Regions from separate parts of the Serratia sp. D1N4 genome, predicted to be linked through region 1. Evidence: predicted binding sites of a transcription regulator. Region 1 holds the regulator's gene; each other region holds the start of a gene.
The links. Region 1 encodes CRP, which controls carbon source genes, mostly activating them, when cyclic AMP is high. Its sites were predicted from a motif close to ATGTGANNNNNNTCACAT; they were not measured.

Region 2: ompW (outer membrane protein OmpW) is a predicted target of CRP. The motif match lies at 1,070-1,087, and genes of this name have one in related genera.
Region 3: msrB (peptide-methionine (R)-S-oxide reductase MsrB) is a predicted target of CRP. The motif match lies at 1,419-1,436, and genes of this name have one in related genera.
Region 4: mlc (sugar metabolism global transcriptional regulator Mlc) is a predicted target of CRP. The motif match lies at 1,473-1,490, and genes of this name have one in related genera.

The regions. Positions count from the first base shown of each region.
Region 1 covers NZ_CM137274.1:4,971,360-4,974,487, forward strand. Annotated here, with positions in the region: gene ACX1CU_RS22400 (LysR substrate-binding domain-containing protein) at 1-817, shown strand, start outside; gene ACX1CU_RS22405 (OsmC family protein) at 819-1,226, opposite strand; gene crp (cAMP-activated global transcriptional regulator CRP) at 1,609-2,241, shown strand; gene ACX1CU_RS22415 (YccS/YhfK family putative transporter) at 2,297-3,128, shown strand, end outside.
Region 2 covers NZ_CM137274.1:2,521,013-2,524,140, forward strand. Annotated here, with positions in the region: gene ACX1CU_RS10985 (YciC family protein) at 1-484, opposite strand, end outside; gene ACX1CU_RS10990 (YkgJ family cysteine cluster protein) at 517-945, opposite strand; gene ompW (outer membrane protein OmpW) at 1,230-1,871, shown strand; gene trpA (tryptophan synthase subunit alpha) at 2,001-2,807, opposite strand; gene trpB (tryptophan synthase subunit beta) at 2,807-3,128, opposite strand, start outside.
Region 3 covers NZ_CM137274.1:2,478,049-2,481,176, forward strand. Annotated here, with positions in the region: gene ACX1CU_RS10770 (D-hexose-6-phosphate mutarotase) at 1-130, opposite strand, end outside; gene gapA (glyceraldehyde-3-phosphate dehydrogenase) at 217-1,212, opposite strand; gene msrB (peptide-methionine (R)-S-oxide reductase MsrB) at 1,560-1,973, shown strand; gene ACX1CU_RS10785 (YeaC family protein) at 2,038-2,310, shown strand; gene pncA (bifunctional nicotinamidase/pyrazinamidase) at 2,441-3,073, opposite strand; gene ansA (asparaginase) at 3,092-3,128, opposite strand, start outside.
Region 4 covers NZ_CM137274.1:2,732,255-2,735,382, forward strand. Annotated here, with positions in the region: gene mlc (sugar metabolism global transcriptional regulator Mlc) at 164-1,381, opposite strand; gene ACX1CU_RS11935 (LysR family transcriptional regulator) at 1,521-2,420, opposite strand; gene ACX1CU_RS11940 (MFS transporter) at 2,535-3,128, shown strand, end outside.

The sequences.
Region 1 (3,128 bases):
ATCTCAACCGGCGGTCAGCCGTGCTATCCAGGAGTTGGAGCAAACGCTAAAAACCCAGTTGATCGTACGCAGCAGCAAGGGGATGACGCTGACCGAAGCCGGTCATACTTTTGCTGTGCGAATGCGATTAGTGATTGAGGAATTACAGCGCGCCACCGAGGAGATCCAACAGCTGAACCAGCATTCGCAGGGTAGCGTGGCGATCGGTTGTTCCTCACTACTGGCCGTGACGGTACTCCCGGAACTGGTCGATCTCTTCAAGGCCTCCGCCCCACAGGCTAATCTGCTGATCCGTGAGGCACAGATCTCCACGCTGTTGCCAGCGTTGCACACAGGCCAATTGGATTTGGCCATCGGCACGGTGATCCCGGACATGCCATTGCAAGATTTGACCTGTACCCCGCTGTTCAAAGCCCCGTTTTGCATTATTGCGCGCCGAGGACACCCTCTGGCACAGGCAACATCACTGGATCAACTGCACGGAGCCAAATGGCTGCTGCCAGAAACCGACATGGGTTATTACCAGCAACTGCAAACGGTGCTCGGTAGCTTTTATCAGCAATTAACCAATAAGCCCATTCGTTCAGATTCGGCGGTATGTGGATTGAATATGGTGTTGGAGGCGGATTATTTGACCATTGTTGCGCGGGCGATGAACACGCCTTTCCATTTGCAGCAAAAACTGGTGACGTTGCCGATCGACAGCCTGCCGCAGGCGCAGTACTGCGTGCTGCACTCACAAAAATCGCCGCTAACCATTACGGCGCGGCGTTTTCTGCATTTATTGAGTAACCACTGCCACCGCTACCGCTGGTAACTCAGGCAACTTCACAGATTTCAAAGCTGTGGGTGACGCTGGCGGCTTTGCTCAGCATCAGCGAGACCGAGCAATACTTTTCGGCAGACAGGTTAACCGCACGCTCAACAATCTTGTCGGTCAGCCCTTTGCCGGTGACGATAAAATGCAGGTTGATATGGGTAAACAGACGCGGTGCTTCTTCACGGCGCTCCGAGGTCAGCTTTACCTCGCAGTCACGGACATCGTTACGGCCCTTCAGCAGAATCGACATCACATCAATGGCGCTACAACCGCCAACCGACATCAACACCATTTCCATCGGACTTGGTGCTTTATCGCCCGCGTTACCGTCCATTAATACCTGATGGCCGGACGCAGACTCGCCCAAGAATGTCAGTCCTTCTACCCACTTAACTCTTGCCTGCATTTTGTACACTCCAGTTAATTTCTCAAAATCAGGGTACGCTTTCGCATAGAAACTGGCAACGGAACCTGATGCTAATCATACTGAAGCGAGACAACACAAGACACCCGCCTCACTCTGTGCTACAAACAGAGCCGCAAGAACTCTTTCCAGGTCACCGATTTCAGGGAAATGTCCGAGGAAAGGACCCTATATTGGTATGTTAACAGAATGTAGCTTGCAGCACTTGGCGCAAGTTAATATGCTAGGGTACAAGCGTATTTCTATAACATGCCTCAAAACCTGTTGATAGCCACTCTATAAAACACCGGGCTATAAGCACGTTTTACAGGGAACTCTGACCCCTGTGATACAAGGCAGCGATAACAACAGAGGATAACAGCGAATGGTTCTCGGCAAACCGCAAACAGACCCGACTCTCGAATGGTTCCTGTCTCATTGCCATATCCACAAATATCCATCAAAGAGTACGCTGATTCACCAAGGTGAAAAGGCCGAAACGCTCTACTACATCGTGAAAGGCTCCGTGGCGGTGCTGATCAAGGATGAAGAAGGCAAAGAGATGATTCTGTCCTACCTTAACCAGGGGGATTTCATCGGCGAGCTTGGATTATTTGAAGAAGGCCAGGAGCGCAGTGCCTGGGTTAGAGCGAAAACAGCCTGTGAAGTGGCTGAAATTTCTTATAAGAAATTCCGCCAGTTGATTCAGGTTAACCCGGATATCCTGATGCGCCTGTCTGCGCAGATGGCAAACCGCCTGCAAATCACCTCAGAGAAAGTGGGTAACCTCGCCTTCCTTGACGTTACCGGCCGCATTGCACAAACCCTGCTGAACCTGGCAAAACAGCCCGACGCCATGACTCACCCGGATGGCATGCAAATCAAGATTACCCGCCAGGAAATTGGTCAAATCGTCGGTTGCTCACGTGAAACCGTCGGTCGTATTCTGAAAATGCTCGAAGATCAAAACCTGATTTCTGCCCACGGCAAAACTATTGTCGTTTACGGCACGCGTTAATTATTGAAGAAACGGCGTAGCGATACGCCGTTTTTTTTAACTTCCCCCATTCATCATGTGGCGGCGCCTGATCTACCACCCGGAAGTCAACTATGCACTGCGGCAAACGCTGGTGCTGTGCCTGCCGGTGGTTTTCTTCCTGCTGATGGGCAACCTGCAACTCGGCCTGCTGTTCTCTCTGGTGCCTGCCTGCTGTAACATCGCCGGGTTGGACACGCCGCACAAACGCTTTTTCAAACGTCTGGCCGTTGGCGGTTCCCTGTTTGCTCTCAGCAGTTTGCTGCTGCAACAGGCGCTGCTGTGGCATATCCCGTTACCCTTACTGATGCTGGCGATGGCGCTGTTGCTGGGCGTCAGCGGTGAAATCAGCCCGCTGCACGCACGTCTGCTGCCCGCCGCGCTGGTCGCTGCCATCTTTTCTCTCAGCATGGCCGGACACGTGCCGATCTGGTATGCACCGCTGCTGTATCTGGTCGGCACCGCCTGGTACGGGCTGTTCACCTGGTTCTGGTTCAAACTGTGGAAAGAGCAACCGATGCGCGAATCCCTGAGCCAGCTCTATATCCAGTTGGCAGACTATTTCGAAGCCAAATATTCGCTGCTGACCCAGCACATCGATCCAGAAACCGCACTACCGCCGCTGCTGCAACGCCAGCAGAAAGTCATGGATCTGATCAGCCTGTTATATCAGCAGTTAAACTTCCTGCCCCATGCCAATAACCAAGAGCAAAAACGCCTGCAACGCACTTTCCAGGTGGCACTCGATCTGCAGGAACACATTACCGTCAGCCTGCATCAGCCAGAAGAAGTGCAAAAACTGGTGGAGCAGAGCCAGGCCGAAGCGATTATCCGCCGCAACGCCCAGGTGATTGCCGGGCGTTTGCGCC
Region 2 (3,128 bases), 2.5 Mb from region 1:
AGAATGATATCGCCAAGATTACGCCGGGCACGATGAACAGCGTTAAACCGAGCTGGATCAGCAGGGTGCAGACAAACAGCAGCAACAGCAAACGCGGCAGTTGCGGCGCAGAGATGCCGATAGCGCGCAGTGCACTGGTGCGCGCACCTTGAGAAATCAAGCGGATCAGTGTCAACATCCCACCCACCAGCAATACGTTACCTACCAAGGCAGAAAACGTCGCGGCAGCAGAGACTTTTAACAACACCATTTGTTGCTCTGGTGTCATTTGCTGAATGATTTCCTGAATTCCCATACCGGCGGTCGAGGTAAAATCACTTTCCGTCGCACTCAAAAGTTTCAACTGCTCAACATCAGGGCTGAAAGCCTGATTGAGCAGCACCGAAATGAGCCCGGTCAACAGAGCCAGCAAGAGGATGCTGGCCAATTGATTACGGAAAAAGTTAAAACTGTCACGGTACAACGTGTTGGCCGTGATAGGCATGCAGACTCCTTGGCGTCGAGAACAGAGATAAATCAGTGGGTAATTGTACCTTGTTCCGTGCCGCTGTGGCACCCCGTGAGTTGCACAGCGCCTATTTCTTCGGCGATTAGCCTATTCGGTACCAGTAATAGCAGCGGCGGCAGGTTATAACCTGCACGGGCGCGATCGCAGGCCTCATTATGCAAGCCATTGTTCCCAGACTGCTCGAACTCCCTGCACGGGCTTGGTCGGTTAAGGTAGATCGAACAGAAGACAGCCTGACCGATTTCACCTTGCAGCGCTTTACAGCGTGGGGATCGGCTATTGGTGCCCTGCATACAGCGCAGGAAAGGGGGTAATGGCTCGGTAACCAATAGAGGAACGGTGCCGCCGCCGTCTTCCGCTTCGGCCCAATAGAATGACACTCGAAAATAGCCGCAGCATGCGCCGCAGCTGACACAGGGATTTTGAATTTCGCTCATCTTGATTGCTCACTGATTCCTTGCGGGCACGAACCAAAACCAACATGAATGACGAAACTACTCAGCAACCATTTCTTTAGCAACTGAAATTTAAGTGCGTATCATTTTTGCAACAAGCGGCCTTTTTTGATTTAGATCAATTCTTGATTTATTAGTGGCTTAGATATCCTTGTTTTTGGTATGAATTTAAATTTTTACACATAAGATGTGATCTCGATTGGATCATAAATACCCGTTAATAGGTATATTCGTCGAGACTGTAAACCACACAAATGGAATGGATAATGAAAAAGACAACTCTGGTGGTATTGGCGGCTATGATGGCGCCCATGTTGGCAAGTGCGCATCAGGCAGGTGATTTCTTGTTCCGTGCGGGCACCGCAACCGTGCGTCCAAACGCGGGCTCGGATAATGTTCTTGGTCAGGGATCGTTTGGTGCCAACAATAATACTCAGTTGGGCCTGACCTTCGGTTATATGGTCACGGACAATATTGGTGTTGAACTGTTGGCAGCAACGCCGTTCAGCCACAAAGTGTCCCTGAAAGGCAGCGCTGTAAACGGCGATATCGCTACCATTAAACATCTGCCACCGACGCTGATGGCACAGTACTATTTTGGTGACAAGCAGGACAAACTGCGCCCTTATCTGGGTCTTGGCCTTAACTACACCATGTTCTTTGATGAAAAATTCAATGACTATGGTAAGAGTGCTGGGTTGAGCAATCTGGATCTGAAAAACTCTTGGGGCGTAGCGGGCCAGGCTGGTCTGGATTACAACCTGGATAAGAACTGGATGTTGAACATGTCGGTGTGGTGGATGAATATCGAAACTCAAGTCCGCTTTGACGCTGGTGATCAACATCAAAATATTGATACGCGTCTGGATCCGATCGTATTTATGTTCGGGGCGGGTTACCGTTTCTGATGTAGTTTTGCAGAGGAGGCACCGCCTGGTGCCTCCCCTTGTAGTATTTGATTCGCCTATCGTTTTTACAAACCTACTCTGAACGCACCTGTTACCGGGCACAACTGTTGCACCCGGTGAATGAGGGGATCAGGCGAGGGTAGCCGCTTTCATTTCACGAACAAATTTACCCAACTTGGCCAGCATCTCTGCGGGTTGTGTCTGGTTTTGTTCGATGATTTTGACAATCGCCGAACCGGAGATCGCCCCGGCAGCGCCAGATTGCAGCGCATCTTTTACCTGCGAAGGTTCAGAAATACCAAAGCCCTGCAACGGCGGTGCCGCATGGTATTCCCGTAGTTTGTTCACCAGATGATGCAGCGGTAATTGCGCCCGGCTTTCCGTGCCGGTGACCCCAGCGCGTGACAGCAGATAGGTATAACCGCGGCCATGAGAAGAGATCTCACGCAGCAGATCGTCGTCGGCATTCGGCGGGCAGATAAAGATCGGCGCGATGCCGTGGCGCGTTGCCGCCGCGCGGAACGGTGCCGACTCTTCGAACGGTACGTCGGCGATCAGCACTGAGTCCACGCCAACCTCTGCGCAACGCTGATAAAAGACGTCGATGCCTTTGTGAAACACCAGATTGGCATACATCAGCAGGCCGATGGGAATGGTCGGGTGTTTCTGGCGGATTGCCGCCAACATTTCGAAACAGTGGGTTGGCGTTACGCCAGAGGCGAAAGCGCGCAGGGCAGCACCTTGGATGGTAGGGCCATCCGCCAATGGATCGGAGAACGGGATCCCCAGTTCCAACGCATCGGCACCGTTTTCCACCAGAGTATCGATGATTTGCAGCGACAACGTTGGGTTAGGATCGCCCAGGGTGACAAATGGCACGAACGCGCCTTCTCTGTTGCCTTCCAGGCGTTTAAACAGCTGCTGGTAACGTTCCATCAGATTTCTCCCCGAGCTTTCAGAATATCGTGAACGGTAAATATGTCTTTGTCGCCGCGGCCGGACAGGTTAACCACCAGAATTTGTTCTTTCTCTGGCGTTTCACGAATCATTTTCAGCGCATAGGCCAAGGCGTGGGAAGACTCCAACGCCGGGATAATGCCTTCGTGGCGCGACAGCTCTTTGAAGGCTTCCAGCGCCTCATCATCGGTAATCGACACATATTCTGCGCGGCCGATGCTGTTCAGATACGCGTGCTGTGGCCCGACGGAAGGGAAGTCCAGCCCGGCAGAAATCGAGTAAGACTCTTCGATCTGCCCT
Region 3 (3,128 bases), 2.5 Mb from region 1:
CCTGTAAAGTAATGGCGGCATGGACTTTGGGGTGGGTAACTACCACGACCGGCAATTCATCCAACTGTCGCTGGCTGATAAAGGGGGTGATTTGTTCGGTAACGGGTAGGGTGAAGATTTTTTCGTACACGTAAATTGCCTTCTTTTCGCCGCAAAAAACCAGTAAAAAGGGCGACAATAATGTCGCCCTCGTCATCAACTGCACATCATGCCATATTATTTGGAGATGTGAGAGATCAGGTCCAGCACTTTGTTAGAGTAACCCGTTTCGTTGTCGTACCAAGAAACCAGTTTCACAAAGGTGTCGCTCAACGCGATACCGGCTTTCGCATCGAATACGGAAGTCAGTTTCTCGCCGTTGAAATCGGTAGAAACCACTTCGTCTTCGGTATAGCCCAGCACGCCTTTCAGCTCGCCTTCAGAAGCGGCTTTGATAGCAGCACAGATTTCTTTGTAAGAAGCTGGTTTTGCCAGACGAGCAGTCAGGTCAACCACAGACACGTTCGGAGTAGGAACGCGGAACGCCATACCGGTCAGTTTGCCGTTCAGTTCTGGGATGACTTTACCTACAGCTTTAGCCGCACCGGTAGAAGAAGGGATGATGTTCTGGGCTGCGCCGCGGCCGCCGCGCCAGTCTTTATGAGACGGGCCATCAACGGTTTTCTGAGTTGCGGTAGTAGCATGAACAGTGGTCATCAGTGCTTCAACGATACCGAACTTGTCGTTGATCACTTTAGCCAGTGGTGCCAGGCAGTTGGTGGTGCAAGAAGCGTTAGAAACGATCTCTTGGCCAGCGTAAGATTTATGGTTGACGCCCATAACGAACATCGGGGTGTCATCTTTGGATGGGCCAGTCAGAACCACTTTCTTAGCGCCTGCAGTAATGTGTTTACGTGCAGTTTCGTCAGTCAGGAACAGACCAGTCGCTTCAGCAACGACGTCAACGTTGACTTCGTTCCACTTCAGGTTAGCCGGATCTCTTTCTGAGGTACAACGGATGGTTTTACCGTTAACAACCAAGTGGCCGTCTTTAACTTCTACAGTACCGTTGAAACGGCCATGGGTAGAGTCGTACTTCAGCATGTAAGCCATGTACTCTGCGTCTAACAGATCGTTGATTGCAACGATTTCGATGTCAGAACGTTCCTGAGCAGCACGGAAAACAATGCGACCGATACGGCCAAAACCGTTGATACCTACTTTGATAGTCATATATTCCACCAGCTATTTGTTAGTGAATAAAAGGTTGGTTGTAAAATTACAAAAACCTTACCAAGCGTCAAGCGGAATCGTGTCAATTCTTGCGGCAAATCAAACCACAGAGCCGGTTTTGCACGCTTATTGCACATTCCATTCACGTTTGTCCTCACAAGGATATGGGGGCAAACTGCTAAGTATAAAGTCCGTACGTGCAAGATATGTGATCTTGATCACATATGGCTGCGGCGTAACCTTTATGCCGTACAGTTTAGGCCAAAAAGGCCTGCAGCGGTGTTAATTTTTTGTTATTATTACTCATTGTTTTCGTTGATATTATCCACATTCCGGGAATCGCACAAATGGCTAAAGAGACAACCCCTAACCAACCAGCCACGGAACTGAATGAAATCCAACGCTATGTGACACAGGAGCGTGGCACAGAAGCACCGTATTCCGGCAAGTTGCTGCACAACCAGCGTGAAGGGGTATACCATTGCCTGTGCTGTAATGCACCGCTGTTCTACTCCGATAGCAAATATGATTCTGGCTGCGGATGGCCCAGCTTCTACCAACCGGTTTCTGATGATGCGATTCTTTATCTTGATGATAACTCGCATAATATGCATCGGGTCGAGATCCGCTGCGGTCATTGTGATGCACATCTGGGGCATGTATTCCCCGACGGCCCGCAGCCAACGGGTGAACGTTACTGCGTTAACTCAGCGTCCTTGAGTTTCACCGATGGTGAGAATGGTGAGAAAACGGCGGGTTAAGTAGTAAATTGATCAACAAAATCGATTCAGCTAATTATTCATCTTTGAGTGAGGAAACGCATTGATGGAAGTGAAAGATCTGATTTCGGCCATGACGCCAGAAATTTACCAGCGGTTGATGCAGGCGGTGGAGTTGGGTAAATGGCCAGACGGCGTCGCCCTAACGCCGGAACAGAAAGAGAATAGCCTGCAAGCAGTAATGTTATGGCAGTCGATGCACAATGCCGATCCGCAACATATGAGCATTGGTACCGATGGGCAGATTGTGATGAAAAGCAAACAGGAACTGAAACAGCAGTTCGCTGCCGAGCCCCTGATCAAACTGAAACCGCAATAACTTCTCAAGTAGGGCGATGCTGGCATCGCCCTGGCTGCTTTACTTTTTAGCGTAATGAAATTTCAGTTAACGTCTGGGCCAGATGGTGATTATTGTCGGCACCGTAATTCCCAGAATATCGCCCGCTCAATCAGCGCTGAATAAACTGTGACAGTGTCACTAATTGTGCGCCAGCCTGCTGCATTTCTAGCAGTGCCTGTTTGCTATCTTCCGGTTGCAAATTGACGCCGCGGCATCCTTCCGTGATCACCATGGTTTGGTAGCCCAGATACAAGGCATCCAGCACGCTGAATTTCACACAATAGTCCGTCGCCAAGCCCATCACGGCAAGATGGGTGATCCCCTGAGATTTCAGCCAGCTATCGAGAGCTGTTTGCGTGCGGTGGCCGTTATCAAAAAACGCGCTGTAGCTGTCGATGTCCGGGTTTTCACCTTTACGAAACACGGCAGTCAGCGCTTGCTGCCGGAGTTGCGGATGAAATGCGGCTCCTTGGGTGCCTTGAACGCAGTGTACCGGCCACCAGACTTGCGGCAATCCTTCTAGCTCGCCAAGCGTGCCGACGGTGGCATGAGAATTTACCGCAAAGCTGCGATGATTGGCCGGGTGCCAATCCTGGCTGGCAATCACTAGTTCATGCCGAGCTAAACAGGCTTCGATGGCCTGATTGGCAATGGCGATGGTTTGATCGCCTTCGGCAACGGCCAGTGCGCCGCCGGGGCAAAAATCGGTTTGCAAATCAATCAACAGCAGGGCAGTTTTCATTTCAACTCCGAGATGGGGTTAGCCCGCAGCACTCAGTTCACCACGTAGGTCCTGT
Region 4 (3,128 bases), 2.2 Mb from region 1:
GAATGGATTGCCCTGAAATGCTCCGTTAACAAAAGGATCGCCGCCGATCGCGGCGCGAGTAGCCTGACAGGGAAAAGTCTAGGGGATGCGAACTTACAGGGGCTTGAGGTAGCTCAATATTTTTGCGGTAAACATTAAGAAATTCTGATAGGAGGAATTTACATTAGCCCTGTAACAGTTTCACCAGCAGCGAACCGTTGTATAGCGCATCTTTCACCAGCGCAGCACCCGGCATGGTGCCTTTATTGAAAAACTGTGTGGATTCAACCTGCACATGCTCACTGTATGCTGGCAAAGATTGCTGTCGGATACAGGAAGCAATCGCCGGATGAAGGATCTCAGCGGCTCGATTTAGCGGCGAACCCACCAGGATTTTTTCTGGATTAAACAGATTGACCATGATCGCCACAATGCGCCCGACGCTATGCCCAACGCCGAGAATGATATCTTTGGCTAATTGATCCCCAGCCAGAGCCGCATCGCACAGGGATTCGACGGTCAGGGGCGCGCCATGCAGCAATGACGTCATTGAGCCCCCCAAGCGCTGTTGGGCGATTTCCAGCATGTTTTCAATACTGGCTACCGTTTCCAGGCAACCGTGATTACCGCAGTAGCAGCGTTTACCGTAAGGATCGACCTGGGTATGGCCAATTTCCACTACGCTGCGGCTACCGGCATGCAGCACACGGCCATTGGTGATCACCCCAGCACCGACGTTATGATCAATTACCACCTGAATCACATTCATGCTACCGCGCGAAGCACCGTACAGCGCCTCGGCCATGGTCCAGGCACAGATATCGTGTTGCAGGTAGACCGGCAGCCCAGTGAGCGTTGCTAACGCCGGGCCGAGCGCCATTTCTTGCACATCGTAGAACGGCATGCGGTGAACAACGCCAGACGCGGTATCGATCATGCCGGGCAAGGTGATGGCGATCGCCGTTAAACGTTCCAGTTTGCTTTGATGGCGAATGAAAAAGCGGTCTATTTCACCCACAATGCGTTGCAGTAAGGGGTCGGGGTGTTCAGCATCGAGCGGCAGCAGTTCTTCTACCACCATTTTGCTGCTGAGATCGCGCAGCGCCAGCGTAATGGTTCCACGGCTGATACGAGCAGAAAGGTAATGCCAGGCTTCGGTGTCCAACACCAACCCGACCGCAGGGCGGCCACGGCTGCCGATTTCCTGATATTCGGTTTCTTTAACCAAATGCGCTTCAAGCAGCTCACGCACAATCTTGGTGATACTGGCAGGCGCAAGCTGGGCGCGTTTGGATAATTCGATGCGCGAAATAGGCCCCAGCCGATCAATCAGCCGGTAAACTGCCCCTGCATTAGTTTGCTTGATTTGATCAATATGCCCAGGCTGCCCATCCGCAATCACAAACCTGCTCCTACTATTTTTCGCGCTTCTAAATAAAGACTAAGGGCTATGGTGGGGCTTTTGGAATACAGCGTCAACTATTTGATTCGTTATGTGATTAACAGCACAAATTCACCGACATTTAGCCTGGAAGCGCGTCTTATTTGTACAGATTCAGCATTAGCTCCATCAAGGTTTGGGCCGCAACCGTGACTGGGCGGTTACGATGATGTACCAGCCAGACTTCGGTCATCGCCTCCGGTTCAGCCAGCGGCAGATAGGTGACGCCATCAATTTTAACCCGGCCAAATGACGTCGGCAGGATAGAAATCCCTAACCCAGCGGCTACCAGACCGATAATCGTCATTGCCTCGCCCACTTCCTGAGTAATGTAAGGAGCAACTCCGGCATTGGCCAACAGCGCCAGAATTTCGTCGTACAGCGCCGTACCGACCTCACGGGAAAAGAAGACAAACGGTTCCTGCGCCAGATCGGTGAAACGCAACTTGCCAGGCGCCACATGAGTGAGCGGATGACCATTCGGCACCACCGCCAACAACGGTTCGCGCAGCAGCAACTGATGCTGAAGCGCATCCGGCAAACGGGTGTTGCGCATCACCCCCAGATCCAACGCACCGTTCAACAAAGGCTCAAGCTGCTGTTTAGTATTGATCTCACGCATTTTGATATGCACATTCGGCGACAACTGACGGAACGCCCGCAGGCTGCGTGACACCACGCTGATAAACGGCGCTGAAGAGGTAAAGCCGATCGTCAACTCGCCGATCTCACCGCGCTCAAGCCGAGCTGCCCTTTCCGCCGCACGATTAACCTGATCGAGTACCTGATAGGCCTCCTTGAGAAACATCTCTCCGGCCTGAGTCAGCCCGACGTTGCGGTTATTACGCGCCAACAAGCGTGCGCCGACCATCTCTTCCAGCGCCTGGATCTGCTGGCTCAGCGGTGGCTGGGACATGCGCAGCCGCTCCGCCGCGCGGCCAAAGTGCAATTCCTCTGCAACGGCGACAAAATAGCGCAGGTGTCTGAGTTCGATATTCATATTTTTAAAGTCTCAATTACAATGATTAATATATTAGACAAAAAACTGCCCTCTCCCTATCATTTTGTGAATCAAGACGTGTTTTTGTTCTTCCGAACCCGGTAAGGAAATGCTGTGACAACCCCTGTGCGTTCTGCGGCCACCACATCGCAAGCGCTGCCCCCCGATGAAGTGCCCAAAGCCAGGCGCTCAACGCTGAATAAACACCCCTTTATTGAACGTGGCACCTCGCAATTTACGCGCGTCACCTTGGCACTGTTTTCTGCCGGATTGGCCACTTTTGCCTTGTTGTACTGTGTGCAACCGATCTTGCCGGTACTTTCGCAGGACTTTGGCATCTCCCCCGCCGAAAGCAGCCTTTCGCTTTCCTTTTCGACCGGACTATTGGCTATCGGCCTGATGTTCACCGGCCCACTGTCCGATGCCGTTGGCCGCAAACCGGTGATGGTAGTGGCCTTGTTACTGGCGGCGATCTGTACGCTAATTTGCGCGTTCATGACCAGTTGGCACAGTATTCTAATCATGCGCGCCCTGATTGGCCTTTCACTGAGTGGCGTAGCCGCAGTTGGCATGACCTATCTGAGTGAGGAGATTCACCCCAGCTTTGTCGCCTTTTCAATGGGGCTGTACATCAGTGGTAACTCCATTGGCGGGATGAGCGGGCGTTTAGTGACCGGGGTGCTGACCGATTTCTTCTCATGGCGAATT